DNA from 4 places in the Nocardiopsis coralliicola genome. Region 2 is predicted to be linked to each of the others. Evidence: riboswitches for the same ligand, from Rfam matches in the RefSeq annotation. Region 2 holds a riboswitch; each other region holds the start of a gene.
The links. A riboswitch is a leader RNA that binds a small molecule or an ion and turns the genes downstream of it on or off. The one in region 2 is predicted to bind cobalamin.

Region 1 (3,463 bases), on a different contig from region 2:
AGACCGTCACCAGGGTGTAGCCCTCCTTGTCCAGCCGGTCCAGGATGTCCGGCACGGCGTCCACGGTCGTGTCGTGGATGTCGTGCATCAGGATGATCCCGCCGGGCGCCGCGCCCTCGACCGCGCGGTCGGCCACCGTGCCGGCCGAGCGGTCGCGCCAGTCGTTGGTGTCGACGTCCCAGATGATCTGGGACATGCCCAGGTCGGCGGTGACGTCGGCGACCGTGCCGTCGGTCGCGCCGTAGGGCGGCCGCATCAGGGTCGGGCGCGCCCCGGTCTCCCGGGCCACCAGCGAGCTGACCGGCGCCAGCTCCTCCTCGACGCCGCCCTTGTCGAGCGTGGTGAGGTCGGGGTGGCTCTCGGTGTGGTTGGCGATCTCGTGGCCCTCGGCGTAGGCGCGGCGCACCGTGGTCGGGTGCTCGCGCACCGGCTCGCCGGTCACGAAGAACGTCGCGTGCGCATCGTGCTCGGCGAACGCGTCGAGCACGTCGCCGGTCCGGCCGCCGGGGCCGTCGTCGAAGGTCAGCGCCAGGCACTTGGCCTTCTCGCCGGAGCAGTCGACGTCTTCGGCGCCCGGCTGGCCCGGGACCGCGGCCGGCTTGCCGCCGTCCTTGGGCGCCGCGGCGCCCTCCAACCGGAAGTCGCGGGTGACCTGGGTGGAGGCGGACAGGGCCCGCTCGCCGAACTCCGACAGCAGCGGCTCGGCCTCCTTGCGCGGCACGACCGCGCGCACCGGCTCGCCGTCCTCGCCGCCGGACAGCTGGCCGTCGTCGAATTCGGCGACCAGGTCGCCGCCGGGCGTGAAGCCCAGCGAGTCGTACATGCGCGCGATGGGGTAGAGGTCGCCGGTCTCGACCCCGTCCTCGTCCAGCTGCTTGGCGACGGCCTTGTGCAGCTCGGCCAGCTCGGCGTCGCCGGCGAGCAGTTCGCTGGCGTAGGCCGGGCGGCCCTCCTTGGCGTCGTACCAGTAGGTGGAGTAGGAGGTGCGCTTCCCCTCGGAGTCCTCCTCGTCCTGCACGAAGCGGACCCCGAGCACGTCGCCGCCGGCAGCGCTCAGCGCGCCCTTGATGGACAGCGACTTGGCCCCGGGGTTGGCGTCGACGAAGTCGTCGGCCTCGGTACCGGTGACGTCCTTGAGCCGTTCGGTGAACGGGTCGGCACCGGGCACCTTCGGATAGGCCACGTCGATGCTGACGTCGCCGTCGTCGGAGTCGGTCTCCTCGCCGAGGCCCGGCACCGTAGCCGGATCCACCTCGGTGATCGCGTCGGCGGGGCCGGCGGGCTTCTCCGGCGGGGACTCCTCGGTTCCGGATGCGTGCTCGCCGCCGCCGGGACTGCAGGCGCTGAGTGCGAGCGCAACGGCGGCGGCACCGAGAGCGGTGCGGCGGGCTGTGGTTGAGCGGTAGCGGATCACCTGGAGATCGTCTTCCTCACGTAGACGAACCTGGACCTCGCAGGATCATCGCACTCGGGGAAGGGGCGAAGCCGGGGAGCGAGGTCATGGGGAGGGAAAGCCTTGGGACGGGAAGGCCAAGCGGGCCCGGTCCCTGGACACCGAAACGGACCCACCTATACTTGCAGCCGCGATCGGTTCACGCACCGTACATCCGGTGGGTGTCGCAAGAGGGAACCCGGTGGGATTCCGGGACTGCCCCGCAGCGGTGAACGGGAACGAAAGCCGTCAAGAGCACTGGGCCAGGCGCCTGGGAAGCGACGGCCGGTAGATCCGGCACCGCCGAGCCCCTGACGGGCCCGGCGGAGCCCCGCCCGTGAGTCCGAATACCTGCCGGTCGCCCGGCGGCGCGCCCGCGCCGCCGGAGGTCGGTGCGCCCCGCGGGAGGGTGCGCGGACGGGCGGTGCGGTGTGCCGCGCCCGCGCCTTTCGCGGCGCCCGGGCGGCACCGGCCTCCCCGTCGTTCGCGCGCGCCCCGCTCCGGCGGCCGGCCGCAGGTCGATCGACGAGGGAGAGACGACACCAGAATGGTCTCCACCGCACACGGCTATCCGCGGATCGGACCCGACCGCGAACTCAAGAAGGCGTGCGAGTCGTACTGGGCTGGGCGCATCGGCGCCGCCGAGCTCGACGCCGTCGGCGCCCGCCTCCGGCGCGGCGCATGGGAGGACTTCCGCGCGGCCGGGATCGGCGCGATCCCGTCCAACACCTTCTCCTACTACGACCACATGCTCGACGCGGCGCTGCTGTTCGGCGCCGTCCCCGAGCGGTTCGGCCCGGCGCCCGAGGGCGACCGGGAGGCGGAACTCGCCCACTACTTCACCCTGGCGCGCGGCACCGGGGAGGTGCCGCCGCTGGAGATGACGAAGTGGTTCGACACCAACTACCACTACCTCGTCCCGGAACTCGGCCCGCAGACCCGGTTCCGGCTGGCCGGAACCAAGCCGATCGCGGAGTTCACCCAGGCGCGCGGGCTGGGCTTTGCTACCCGCCCGGTCCTGGTCGGGCCGCTCACCTTCCTCGCCCTGTCCAAGCCGGACAGCGGCGCTCCCGGTGACTGGAGCCCGTTCGCGCTCCTGGACGGCCTCGTCGCCGCCTACCGCGAGCTGCTGGCCGCGCTCGCCAACGCCGGCGCGGAGGCGGTCCAGCTGGACGAGCCGATCCTCGCCACCGACGAGGGCCGCCGGCGCACCGCCGAGCTCAGCCGCGCCTACACCGCGCTCGGCGCCCTCGGCACGCGTCCCGAGATCACCGTCTCCACCTACTTCGGCTCGATCGGCACCGCCGCACTGGAGGCCCTGAAGGACACCGCGGTGGAGCGCATCGGCCTCGACCTGGTGGCCGGGCCGGAGGCGGCGCGCGAGCTGGCCGCCGTCTCCGGGCTGGGCGGCAAGGCGCTCGTCGCCGGCGTCGTCGACGGACGCAACGTGTGGCGGACCGACGTCGCCGCGGCCCTGGCCACCCTCACCCCGCTGCTCGGCCTCGCCCGCGAGGTCGACGTGTCCACCTCCTGCTCGCTGCTGCACGTGCCGGTGGACCTCGAGGCCGAGACCGGCCTCGACCCGGCCCTCAAGGCCCGGCTGGCGTTCGCCCGGCAGAAGCTCGACGAGGTCGCACTGCTGGCCGGCGCACTCGACGGCGGCGGATCCGCCGGCGACCTGGCCAGGGCCCGGGAGCCGCTGCCGGAGCCGGCGGGCTTCCGCGACCCGCGGGTCCGCGCGCGCCTGGCGGCGCTCGGCAGCGGCACCGGGCGCGCCGAGGAGCGGCGCGGCGCCCGGGGCGCGGGACTGCCGCCGCTGCCCACCACCACCATCGGCTCCTTCCCGCAGACCGAGGACATCCGCAAGGCCCGCGCCGAGCACCGTGCCGGGAGCATCACCGGCGCCGAGTACGAGGCGCGGATGCGCGCCGAGATCGACTCGGTGATCGCACTGCAGGAGGACATCGGCCTGGACGTGCTCGTGCACGGTGAGCCGGAGCGCAACGACATGGTGCAGTACTTCGCCGAGCG
Region 2 (3,463 bases):
CCGCCGGCGCGGTCGGCGGCAGTGCCGCGGTGGACGGCAGCGCCCAGCGCGGCAGCGTCGACCTCGGCGACCGGGAGGTGGTCGGCGCCGAGGCGGGTGGCCAGGTTCGCGGCCAGGCCCAGCCGCAGCGGGCCGGCTTCGCCGTCGACGACGACCGAGGTGACGCCCATGCCCGCGACGTGGTCGGCGGCCTGGAGCGCGCGGGCGACGGCGCCGCGGCCGCCGGTGGCCCTGCCGTCGGTGACCAGGATCAGCAGCGGCCGCATCCGCGGGTCGCGCAGCCGCTCGCGGCGCAGCACCCGCGCCGACTCCAGCAGTCCCTCCGCGACCGGCGTTCGGCCGCCGGCGGGCAGTGCGTCGAGCCGGGCCGCGGCGATGTCGACCGAGCGGGTCGGCGGCAGCGCCAGCTCGGCGCTGCTGCCGCGGAAGGTGACCAGGCCGACCTTGTCGCGCCGCCGGTAGGCGTCCAGCAGCAGCGACAGGACCGCGGTCTTCACCGCCGCCATGCGCTTGCGCGCGGCCATGGAGCCCGAAGCGTCGACGCAGAACAGGACGAGGTTGGCCTCCTGCCCCTCGCGGACGGCAACCCGCAGGTCGCCCGGCCGGATCTGCAGGGGCCGCCCGCCCGGGGCGCCGCCCGGCTCGGAGGCGGTGTCTCCGCCGGATCCGGCCCGCGGACGCGTCGCGGCGGTGCGCACCGTCTCCACCAGGTGGATCGCCGACCCGCTCCCGGCTCCGGGCTCCACGGCGCCGACCCGGCGCCCGCGGGTGCCCCGGGCACGACTGCGGCGGCCGTCAGCGCCGGCGCCGGTGCCGCGCGCCGTGAAGGTGCGCGGGCGGTACGGCTTCTCCGCGGCGACCGGTGCCGCGCCGGGAGCGGGCTGCTGGCCGGCCTCCTCCTCGGGCTCGGAGGTGTCGCCGGACGGGGTGTCGGGCGGGGTGTCGTTGTCCGCTCCGGGACCGTTCTCCGGTGCCGGGGCCTGGGGGCCGCTGTCCTCCTCGCCTCCGTCCGAGGACTCCTGCTCGCTGCCCTCCGGGGCCTCCGGCGGCGCTGAGTCGTCGGGGCCGCCGTCCGGGCGGTCGGGCTCCGGCTCGGGCTGCGGCGGGTCGGGCTCGGGCTCGTCGTCGCCGAGGATGCGGTCGAGCAGCTCCTCGTCCAGGCCGGGGGCGTCGAACGGGGCGCGGCGGCGCCGGTGCGGCAGAGCCAGCAGGGCGGCGCGGCGGATGTCGGCACGAGTGACGGCGCCGCGGCCCTCCCAGGCAGCGTGCGCGACAGCGGTGCGGGCGGTGACGAGGTCGGCGCGGAGCCCGTCGACCTCGAACGCGGCGCATACCTCGGCGATCTTGGTGAGGGCGGCATCGGACAGCCGGACCGTGCGCACGGCGTCCCGCGCGGCGGCGATCCGCTCGGCCAGCGCCTTCTCGGCCGGCCGGTAGCGCTCGGTGAACGCCTCCGGCTCGGCGTCGAACGCCATCCGGCGCCGCACCACCTCGACGCGCGCGGCCGGGTCGGCCGGCGCGGCGACCTCGACGGTGAGACCGAAGCGGTCGAGGAGCTGCGGGCGGAGCTCGCCCTCCTCGGGGTTCATGGTGCCGATGAGCTGGAAGCGCGCCGGGTGCTCGACGGAGAAGCCGTCCCGCTCGACCGACGCGCGCCCGGTCGCGGCGGCGTCCAGAAGCAGGTCCACGAGGTGGTCGTGGAGGAGGTTGACCTCGTCGACGTAGAGCAGGCCGCGGTGGGCTTTGGCGAGCAGGCCGGGCTCGTAGGCGACCTGGCCGCGGGAGAGGGCCTGTTCGAGGTGGAGGGAGCCGAGGACGCGGTCCTCGGTGGCGCCGACCGGAAGTTCGACCAGGCGCACCGGCCGGCTCTCCACCGGCGTGCCGGGCTCGAAGGGGCCGTCCGGCGAGGTCTGGGCGGGGTCGCCGGGGTCCACCGAGAAGCGGTCGCCCTGGTAGACGCCGATGGCGGGGAGGAGAGGGGCGAGCGCGCGGGCCGCGGTCGACTTGGCGGTGCCCTTCTCGCCGCGCACCAGCACGCCGCCGATCTCCGGGGAGACACTGGTCAGGGCGAGGGAGAGGCCGAGGTCGTCGAGCGGCTCGGTGTCGCAGCCGACGATCGCGGAAAACGGATAGGGCGATGCCCGCAATGGCATGGGAGGCTCCCGCTCGTTGCGCCATGGGTGGAACAGGCGCGGGGCCGGTCTTCGGACTGGCCGGGTCCCCTGTCAAGGGGCCCAGTTCACCGCAGCGGGCCTGTGCCGGACTCTCACCGGCTTCCCAGATTCTCCCCTTCGCGCCGCATCTCCCGCCCGTCCTCCGGGACGGTACGAAAGGTGGGCGATCGGGGCACCCCACGCCTCCGCCACGATAACGTCAGGGCCATGACGGCTGATCAGCGCCCTCCCCTCCCCGCCGGCGGCACCGGGAACGCCGCCGCAAAGACGCAGGAAGCAGCGGAGGCCGGGGCGGCGCAGGACGCTCGCGGCAGCGCCGGCAGCGCAGGGTGCGCCGCGGGGACCTCACCGGAACCCGGCCGCGGACCTGCCGCAGCCGGAGACTCCTCGGAAGCGGGGGACGCCGCGGTGACCGTGATCGGCATCGGAGCGGACGGCTGGGCGGGCCTGCCCGAGCGGCTGCGCCGGCGTGTGCTCGGCGCCGGTGCCGTGCTGGGCGGCCGCCGCCACTTGGCGATGCTGCCGGACTCCCCCGGCCAGGACCGGCGCCCCTGGCCGTCACCGCTGCGCGAAGGGCTGCCGCACCTGCTCGGCGCGGTGCACGGGCGCTCCGTGGTCGCGCTGGCTTCGGGCGACCCGCTGGTGTCGGGGATCGCGACCGCGCTCATCGACCTGCTCGGACCGGACGCCGTCGAGGTGGAGCCGGCCCTGTCGTCAGTGGCGCTCGCGCGGGCGCGGATGCGCTGGCCGGCGGAGCGCTGCACCGTCGTCACCCTGGTCGGACGCGACCCTCGCCTGGTGTTGCGGCACCTTTCCCCGGGGCACCGGCTGCTGGTGCTGTCCGCGGACGCGTCGACCCCGGCCGGCGTCGCCCGCCTGCTCGACTCCGCGGGCTACGGGGCAAGCACGCTCACGGTACTCGGCGACCTGGGTGCGGACCGGGAGTCGCGCACGTCGGGCACCGCGTCGGACTGGGCTGCGGCGCCCCCGGAGCTGCCCGCACTGCACGTGCTCGCGGTGGAGTGTGCCGGGCCGCCGGCGTACGGACTGCTGGCGGGGCTTCCGGACGACGCGTTCGAGCACGATGGGCAGCTGACCAAACGCGACCTGCGCGCCTCGGCGCTGGCCCGGCTGGCGCCGGCGCCCGGTGCCCACCTGTGGGACATCGGCGCGGGCTCGGGCGCCGTCGGTATCGAGTGGATGCGGTCCCACCCGGCCTGCACGGCAACGGCAGTCGAGGCCGACGCCGGCCGCGCCGCCCGCATCGCCCGCAACGCGGGCCGCCTCGG
Region 3 (3,463 bases), on a different contig from region 2:
CTGGGGTCCTTGAAGGTGATCCAGGGGTGCCCGGTCTCGAACAGCATGGTGAGCATCCGCCGCCACAGGTCGACGGCCCGCACCGTCCGGTACACCGCGATCTCGCCGGCCTCCGCGGCCCGCTCGTAGCGGGTGTAGCGGGCGGCGAACTCCGCCCCGTAGAGGTCGTGCAGGTCCGGCACCTCGTCCGGCGAGAACAGCGTCCACTTCGCGTCGGCCTCCACCCGCTGCATGAACAGGTCCGGCACCCAGTTCGCCGTGTTCATGTCATGCGTCCGCCGCCGCTCGTCCCCGGTGTTCTTCCGCAGGTCGAGGAACTCCTCGACGTCGATGTGCCACGTCTCCAGGTACGCGCACACCGCGCCCTTGCGGCGCCCGCCCTGGTTGACCGCCACCGCCGTGTCGTTGGCGACCTTCAGGAACGGGACGACTCCCTGGGACTGGCCGTTGGTGCCGCGGATGCGGGCGCCGATGCCGCGGACGGGGGTCCAGTCGTTGCCGAGGCCGCCGGAGTACTTGGAGAGCAGCGCGTTGTCGGAGATGCCCTTGAAGATGGCGGAGAGGTCGTCGTCGACGGTGGTGAGGAAGCAGGACGACAGCTGGGCGTGGCGGGTGCCGGCGTTGAAGAGGGTGGGGGTGGAGGCCATGAAGTCGAACGAGGAGAGCAGCTCGTAGAACTCGATCGCGCGGCCGTCGCGGTCGTCCTCGTTGAGTGCCAGTCCCATGGCGACGCGCATGAAGAACGCCTGCGGCAGCTCGTAGCGGGTGCCCTCGCTGTGCAGGAAGTAGCGGTCGTAGAGGGTCTGCAGGCCGAGGAAGGTGAACTGCAGGTCGCGCTCGGGGTGCAGGGCGGCACCGAGGCGCTCCAGGTCGAACTTCTGCAGCTCCGGGTCGAGCTGGCCGATCCGGACACCGGCGGCGACGTAGTCCGCCAGGTAGCCGGGGTAGCGCTCGGCCATCGCGGTCTGGCCGGCGCTGTCGGGGAAGCCGGAGACGAAGGACAGGGCTTCCCGGCGCAGCGTGCCGAGCAGGAGTCGGGCGGCGAGGTGGGAGTAGTCGGGGTCGTCTTCGACGTGGCTGCGGGCGGCCATGATCAGGGCGAGTTCGAGCTCGGCGTCGCTGATGCCGGGGAAGAGGCCGCGCTGGGCCTCGGCGATGACCGCATCGGCCGATACGCCGGCCAGCCCGGTACTCGCCTCGCGGACCTCGCTGCCGATCCGCGCGGACGGATCACCGGGTGCGTCCGCGGACGCGCTCGGAATGTCGAGGGTCATGCTCGCTCCAACCACCTAGTCGTCGACCGGAGGGGCCGCGAGCGGGCGCAACGGCGAAGCAGTCCGGACCGTGCGGGCACGGCCGGTTCCCCCGATGCACGACGCCCTCCCTCGAGGCCCCGTACTGCGTGCGCGCGGCGCACACCGATGGCAGGTCTTCGGACTCGCGGGCGTGGGACGGCCGAACCGTCCCGCCTCATCTCCGCCGCTTCCCAGGCGCCGTGCGCCCAGTGCTCTGGCGGATGTCGGAGCGCCGCCGCCACAAGGCGCCGGCGCGGCTTCCCGCTCACCGCTGCGGGGCAGTCCCGGACTCGCACCGGGTTCCCTCTCTCGTCGCTTCCGGGGGGCAGCCCCGGTCGCGAACCATCGGCGCAGCGATACTACATCTTGGGTATCCACTCCGCGAACACCGCAAGATCGTGGATTCTCACCGCGGCGCGGCGGCGTTGGGGATTGCCTCCGGGGCGGCCGGGCGCTAGGCTCCGCGGCGATGACGCGACTCCACATCTTCGACCTGGACGGCACCCTCCTGCACGGCACCACGGCGTCGCTCGAGATCGCCCGCGTCACTGGTACCACCCCGGCCCTCACTGTGCTGGAGCAGCGGTTGGCCGCCGGAGAGATCGATACCCGCGCCTTCTCCGCGGAGCTGTTCGGGATCTGGCGCGGCCTCACCGAGGAGCACGTGGCCGCGGCGTTCACGGCCGGGCCCTTCCTCGACGGCATCGCCGGGGTGTGCGCCGACATCCGCGACCGCGGCGAGCACTCCATGGTCATCACCATGTCGCCGGACTTCTACGCACGCCGCCTCACCGCGTTCGGCTTCGACACGGTCGCCGCGTCGGCCTTTCCCGGTCCGCCGTTCCCGGGGCCGCCGGCCCCGGGGGGCATCCTGCGCCCGGAGGACAAGGTGGACATCGCCGAGCGGTTCCGCCGCGCGGCGGGGATACCGCTCGCGGCGTGCACGGCCTACGGCGACTCGATGTCGGACGCGCCGCTGTTCCGGCACGTCCCCAGCTCGGTCGCGGTGAACGGGGACGACCACGTGGCAGGTCTGGCCACGGCGTCCTATCGGGGCCGCAGCCTCACCGAGGCGTACGCGCTCGGCCGCTCGCTGGCGGCCTAGGGCGCGTGGGGCAGGCGGCGTCCACCGCGAGCGGTACCGCCGGATGCCCCCGTCGCACGACCGGCGGGGAAGGCCAGGCGGGCGCTTTTCCTCCTCGCCTTCCCGGCTGAGGAGAACGCCGCGAGGGCGCGCCCGGGCGAGAAGAGCAGCAGGACAGTGAGCCACCCGACACCCCTGCCCCGGTAGCCGGGGCCGGGTGTCTTCCGGAAGCGGGCGTCCACCGCGTGCGGTGCTGCGGGCGCGCCGGCTCGGCGGGAGCCGGGGTGAATCCGTCGTTCCGCTCGGCCGCCGGTCGAGGACGCCGCAGCGGGGCGCGGGCCAGGGCGCAGCGCGGCCGGGCCTAGTCCAGCATCCGGTCCAGGGCGTCCTCGTCCAGACCCAGGTCGACCCGGATGCGGAAGCGGATCCGCAGCAGCTCCATCAGCAGGTCGTGCACGAACGGGGAGACGTCCTGGTGCCGGAAGCGCTCCACACCGAGCGTCGCCCACTCCTGCGCCGCCGCAAGGTCGCCGTGCGCCTGCAGGGTTTCGGTGATGTGGATGAAGGTGGGCAGGTTCCGCGGGCCCTCCCGGTGCAGCCGCGCCAGCTGCGCCTGCGCGTCGGGGCCGCGGTCGAGTTCGAGCAGCGCGCCGGCGAGGAGGGCGCGCGCGTCGATGATGGTGGTGCCGCCGTCGTCGATCGCCCGCTGGTAGGCGCCCGCCGCCCGCTCGGCCTCCTGGGCCATCTCCCACTGCTCGCCGGCGCGGACGAAGAGTTCGGCGCGGGAGATCTCGGAGTCGGCGTCCACCGCGTTGGCGAGCGCGAGTAGCTCTGCGGCGACCGCGGCGTGATCACCGGACTGCACGGCGCGGAATTCCAGGCGGTCCAGATCGGCCGTCGTCACCCGTGTCACTGCCAGCCTCCCTCGGTCCTCACCGCGCCCCGGCCGCCCGCGCGTCATTCGCGGGCGCGCCCGAGGGCGTCCCAGAATCCCCGCCGCAGCGCCTCGCGGACTTCGTCGCGGAGCAGGAAGTCGATCGGCAGTGTCGACCCCTGCAGGAGGCGCGCCTCCAGGTCGGACGGC
Region 4 (3,463 bases), on a different contig from region 2:
CGGCGGGCGCGCACATCCGGGTCCGGGACTTCGGCCGCAACTTCACCGCCAGTCTCGGGATGCTGGCGATCTGCGCCGCCGTCTTCGCGTTCACCCTCGCGGTGGTCTGACCCGGACGCGCTGGCACCGGCCGGCCCGGCACGGACCGCCGACCGGCCGGGGCCGGCACCATGGCCCGCGTCGCACCGCAACCTGGGGTCAGCCGAATGACGAAGACGACGAGGGCCTGACGCGGACCGGGAAGGGCGGCCGCTGCCGGCGCGGCAGCGGCCGGGGTTGTGCTGGTCGCGGGGCAGGCCCACGGCGTTAAAGGCAAGGGCGGCTTCGCCGGCCGCTGTTGCGCTTGTCCGACGCACTGACCAGCTGCCACCCGGGCCACCTGGGCGCGGGAGCCTGCGCTCCGAGCCGTCCCGTCCGCTCCAGCCCGCGAACAGTGGAAACTCTGGCCGCGCAGCGGCCGGGAGCGGCGGGACAGAGCGGAAAGACCGCCGACGAAGCCGCCCGCTGCCTTGGTGCTCTACGCCGAACCCGCGGTCGCCTGGCTCCCGCCGACCACCCCGAGGGTTCGGCCATCCTCGCGCCGCCAGCCACGGGTAGAGCGCCGGAGCAGCGCGGGCCCGCGGCGGCAGCGCGTCACCGCAGCACGCAGTCTCCACAGGTGCCCATGCCCGGCAGCCGGTAGTAGAGGCAGCAGCTGCGCCGCTGGTAGGGGGTCGGAGGGGAGGCGCTGAGCGGTGCGTGCCAGTCGATCGCGTCGGCAAGGTCGGCGTCCGCGAGGACGGCCCGTGCGACCGCTTCCGCGGCTCCGGCGGCCTCGGGGCGCTGCCGGGCCACCATCTCGGCTGCCGCGGCGACCGAGGAGGCCGCGTTGCCGCGCAGCACGGTCGGCGAGACGGGGGCTGCGGCGCGGAAGGCCGTCGACGCCGGCGCCAGCAGCCCCGCCACGTAGAACCGCGCCACCGCCGCGCCGACCGCGCGGGGCCCGCGGCCGTGCGCGACATCGCCGGGGCCGCCGGCCACCAGGAGCTGCAGCGGGCCGCCCGCGGGATCCGCCCACCGCAGCGCGGCGGGGTCCGGGACGGCGCCGTGCAGTGCCGCCGTCGCCACCGCCGGGCTGAGCAGGCGCGCGGCGACACTCTGGAACAGCACGGACGCCGCGACCCGCGGCTCCACCCTCGCCACCCCCACCCCGGCGCGTTCGGCGAACGCCCGCCGGGTGGCGGCGATCCGCGGGACCAGTTCGGCGCGGCTCCACAGCGCCTCGACCGGCCGGCCCGTCCCCGCTTCTGCGGGGACGGCTGAGAAGAAGCCGCCGAGCGACGCGGCATCGGTGAGTGCTGCTGCTGCGGAGCCGCCGCGTGACCGGCCCATCAGGTCCTGGTGCGGGCGGGGCCCTGGGGTCCGGGCCGGTGCCTTCCGGGGCGGCGCTGTGTACGGCATGGGGCGGCAGGTCCTTCCGTGTCGCCTCGGCCCGGCCGGCGGCCGGACGCGGAGCAGACCGGTGGCCTCATCCGTGCGTCCATGCGTGCCATCCTCTCGCGGGGAGATCCGCCCCGGGTGTCGAGGACGACGGCGGTGAGTCTCCTGGCTCGCGGGTCATCGCGCGGTCCCTGCCTTCCCGCCCGGCGGCGGTGGCGTCTGCGGGGACCGGCTCTCCGACTCACAGTGGCGGGACCGCGCCGGATTCGCACCGGCTTCCTCGTCTCCGCCGTCGTTGCTGTTCGGTACTGCACCTCTCGGTGCACGGTGTGTGCTGCCCGGCCACGTCCGGCCGCGCAGCCACATGATCGCACGGTCAGTATTTCCCCAACCCTGCGCCTCCCCGTGTTAGCCGCGGGGCGCACCGGTTACGGCCACCCCGAGGCCGCCCGCCGCATGCCGGGAGCCGTCCCGGCGTGCGCGGGCACAGACGCAGCGAGCACGGAGGTGGCACGGTGCAGTTCGGACTCAAGCTCATGGCGGAGCAGTACGGGCCCCGGGAACTCGTCCGGCAGGCAGTGCGGGCCGAGGAGGCGGGCCTGGACTTCGTGGAGATCAGCGACCACTTCCATCCCTGGCTCGACAGCCAGGGCCACTCGCCGTTCGCCTGGTCGGTGCTGGCGGCGATCGCCGAGCGGACCGAGCGCATCCGGCTCGGCACGGGTGTCACCTGCCCGACCCTCCGCTACCACCCGGCGCTGGTGGCGCAGGCGTCGGCGACGGTCGCGCTGCTCGCCCAAGGACGGCACTTCCTCGGGGTCGGCGCGGGGGAGCGGCTGAACGAGCACGTCGTGGGGCTGGGGTGGCCGCCCGTCCACATCCGCCACCGGATGCTGGAGGAGGCGCTGCACGTCATCCGGCTGCTCTGGTCCGGCGGCTACCACTCCTTCGACGGCGAGCACATCACGCTGGAGGACGCGCGGGTCTTCGATCTGCCGGACACGCCGCCGGAGATCGTGGTCGCGGCGGGCGGCCCGCGTGCCGCCGAGCTCGCCGCCGAACACGGGGACGCACTCTTCGCCAACGAGCCGCGCTCCGACATCGCCGAGGTGTATGCCCGTGCGGGCGGGGGCGGCGCCCGCTACAACGAGGTGCCCCTGGCCGTGGGGCCGGACCGGGACGAGGCGCTGCGAAGGGCGCGCGAGATGATCCGGTTCGCGGCCGGCGGGTGGAAGGTGATGGCGGAGCTTCCGAACCCGGTGAACTTCGACGCCGCATCGGCGGCGGTGACGGTGGACGACGTCGCAGGCATGGTCTCCGCGGGGCCCGACGCCGCGGAGCACGTCGCCCAGGTGTCCCGGTTCGCGGAGGCCGGCTACGACCGCCTCGCACTGCTCAACGCAGGCGGCGACGTCGACGCCTTCCTGGACTTCTACACCGCTGAACTCGCTGAGCCGCTCCGCGCGCTGGCCTGAGGAGGGCCGGTCGGGGAGCGCCCCGGCGGACGGCGCCCGCTCTGCCCGTCCGGCCGGCGGCACGGCAGCAGCGCAGCGCTGAGCACCTGCCGCGCCCTCCGGGCCCCGGTCGAGAGCGTGTCCCGCCCCCTGGAGGGGATTCCGTCAGCGGGGCGCACCGGCGCCCGTGTGCCGTGGCGCCGCTCCGTCCACAGGGTGGGGAAACTCAGTCGGCGGCGGGGCGGGGGACCAGGGGCCAGGCCCGTTCGATGACGGCGCCTGGGTCCTTCGAGCGGCGCAGGTACGCCTCGAAGGAGGCGGCCTGCTCCGAACGCCAGAGCCGCTGCGCCTGGTGCAGGTCGTCGGCGGTCATCGCGGCGAGCTCGGGGCGGGTGGACCCCAGCCGCCAAGCCAGTCGCGCCGCGGCGAGCGCGTCCGCCTCGCAGCCGTGCGCCTCGCCCGGAGCCAGCCGGATCTCGTAGTGCGCGCAGACGTCGACCAGTGTCCGCGAGCCGCGCCGGTACCGGTCGACCTGGCGGTCCAGCACCATCGGGTCGACCACCCGCATGCGCCCGCCGAAGTCGGTGGAG

Region 1: linked by a shared signal. The riboswitch ahead of metE (5-methyltetrahydropteroyltriglutamate--homocysteine S-methyltransferase) and the one ahead of ACYVGT_RS06370 (VWA domain-containing protein) in region 2 are both predicted to bind cobalamin.
Region 3: linked by a shared signal. The riboswitch ahead of ACYVGT_RS06705 (ribonucleoside-diphosphate reductase subunit alpha) and the one ahead of ACYVGT_RS06370 (VWA domain-containing protein) in region 2 are both predicted to bind cobalamin.
Region 4: linked by a shared signal. The riboswitch ahead of ACYVGT_RS11440 ((2Fe-2S)-binding protein) and the one ahead of ACYVGT_RS06370 (VWA domain-containing protein) in region 2 are both predicted to bind cobalamin.

The regions. Positions count from the first base shown of each region.
Region 1 is NZ_BAAGXT010000056.1:16,773-20,235, reverse strand. Features, by position in the region: gene ACYVGT_RS25350 (polysaccharide deacetylase family protein) at 1-1,414, opposite strand, end outside; cobalamin riboswitch at 1,572-1,805, shown strand; gene metE (5-methyltetrahydropteroyltriglutamate--homocysteine S-methyltransferase) at 1,980-3,463, shown strand, end outside.
Region 2 is NZ_BAAGXT010000005.1:163,163-166,625, reverse strand. Features, by position in the region: gene ACYVGT_RS06370 (VWA domain-containing protein) at 1-2,153, opposite strand, end outside; cobalamin riboswitch at 2,179-2,314, opposite strand; gene cbiE (precorrin-6y C5,15-methyltransferase (decarboxylating) subunit CbiE) at 2,583-3,463, shown strand, end outside.
Region 3 is NZ_BAAGXT010000006.1:2,940-6,402, reverse strand. Features, by position in the region: gene ACYVGT_RS06705 (ribonucleoside-diphosphate reductase subunit alpha) at 1-1,274, opposite strand, end outside; cobalamin riboswitch at 1,407-1,657, opposite strand; gene ACYVGT_RS06700 (HAD family hydrolase) at 1,765-2,400, shown strand; gene ACYVGT_RS06695 (hypothetical protein) at 2,741-3,292, opposite strand; gene ACYVGT_RS06690 (NYN domain-containing protein) at 3,337-3,463, opposite strand, start outside.
Region 4 is NZ_BAAGXT010000012.1:57,876-61,338, reverse strand. Features, by position in the region: gene ACYVGT_RS11445 (DoxX family protein) at 1-110, shown strand, start outside; gene ACYVGT_RS11440 ((2Fe-2S)-binding protein) at 634-1,371, opposite strand; cobalamin riboswitch at 1,558-1,728, opposite strand; gene ACYVGT_RS11435 (TIGR03557 family F420-dependent LLM class oxidoreductase) at 1,935-2,894, shown strand; gene ACYVGT_RS11430 (exonuclease domain-containing protein) at 3,100-3,463, opposite strand, start outside.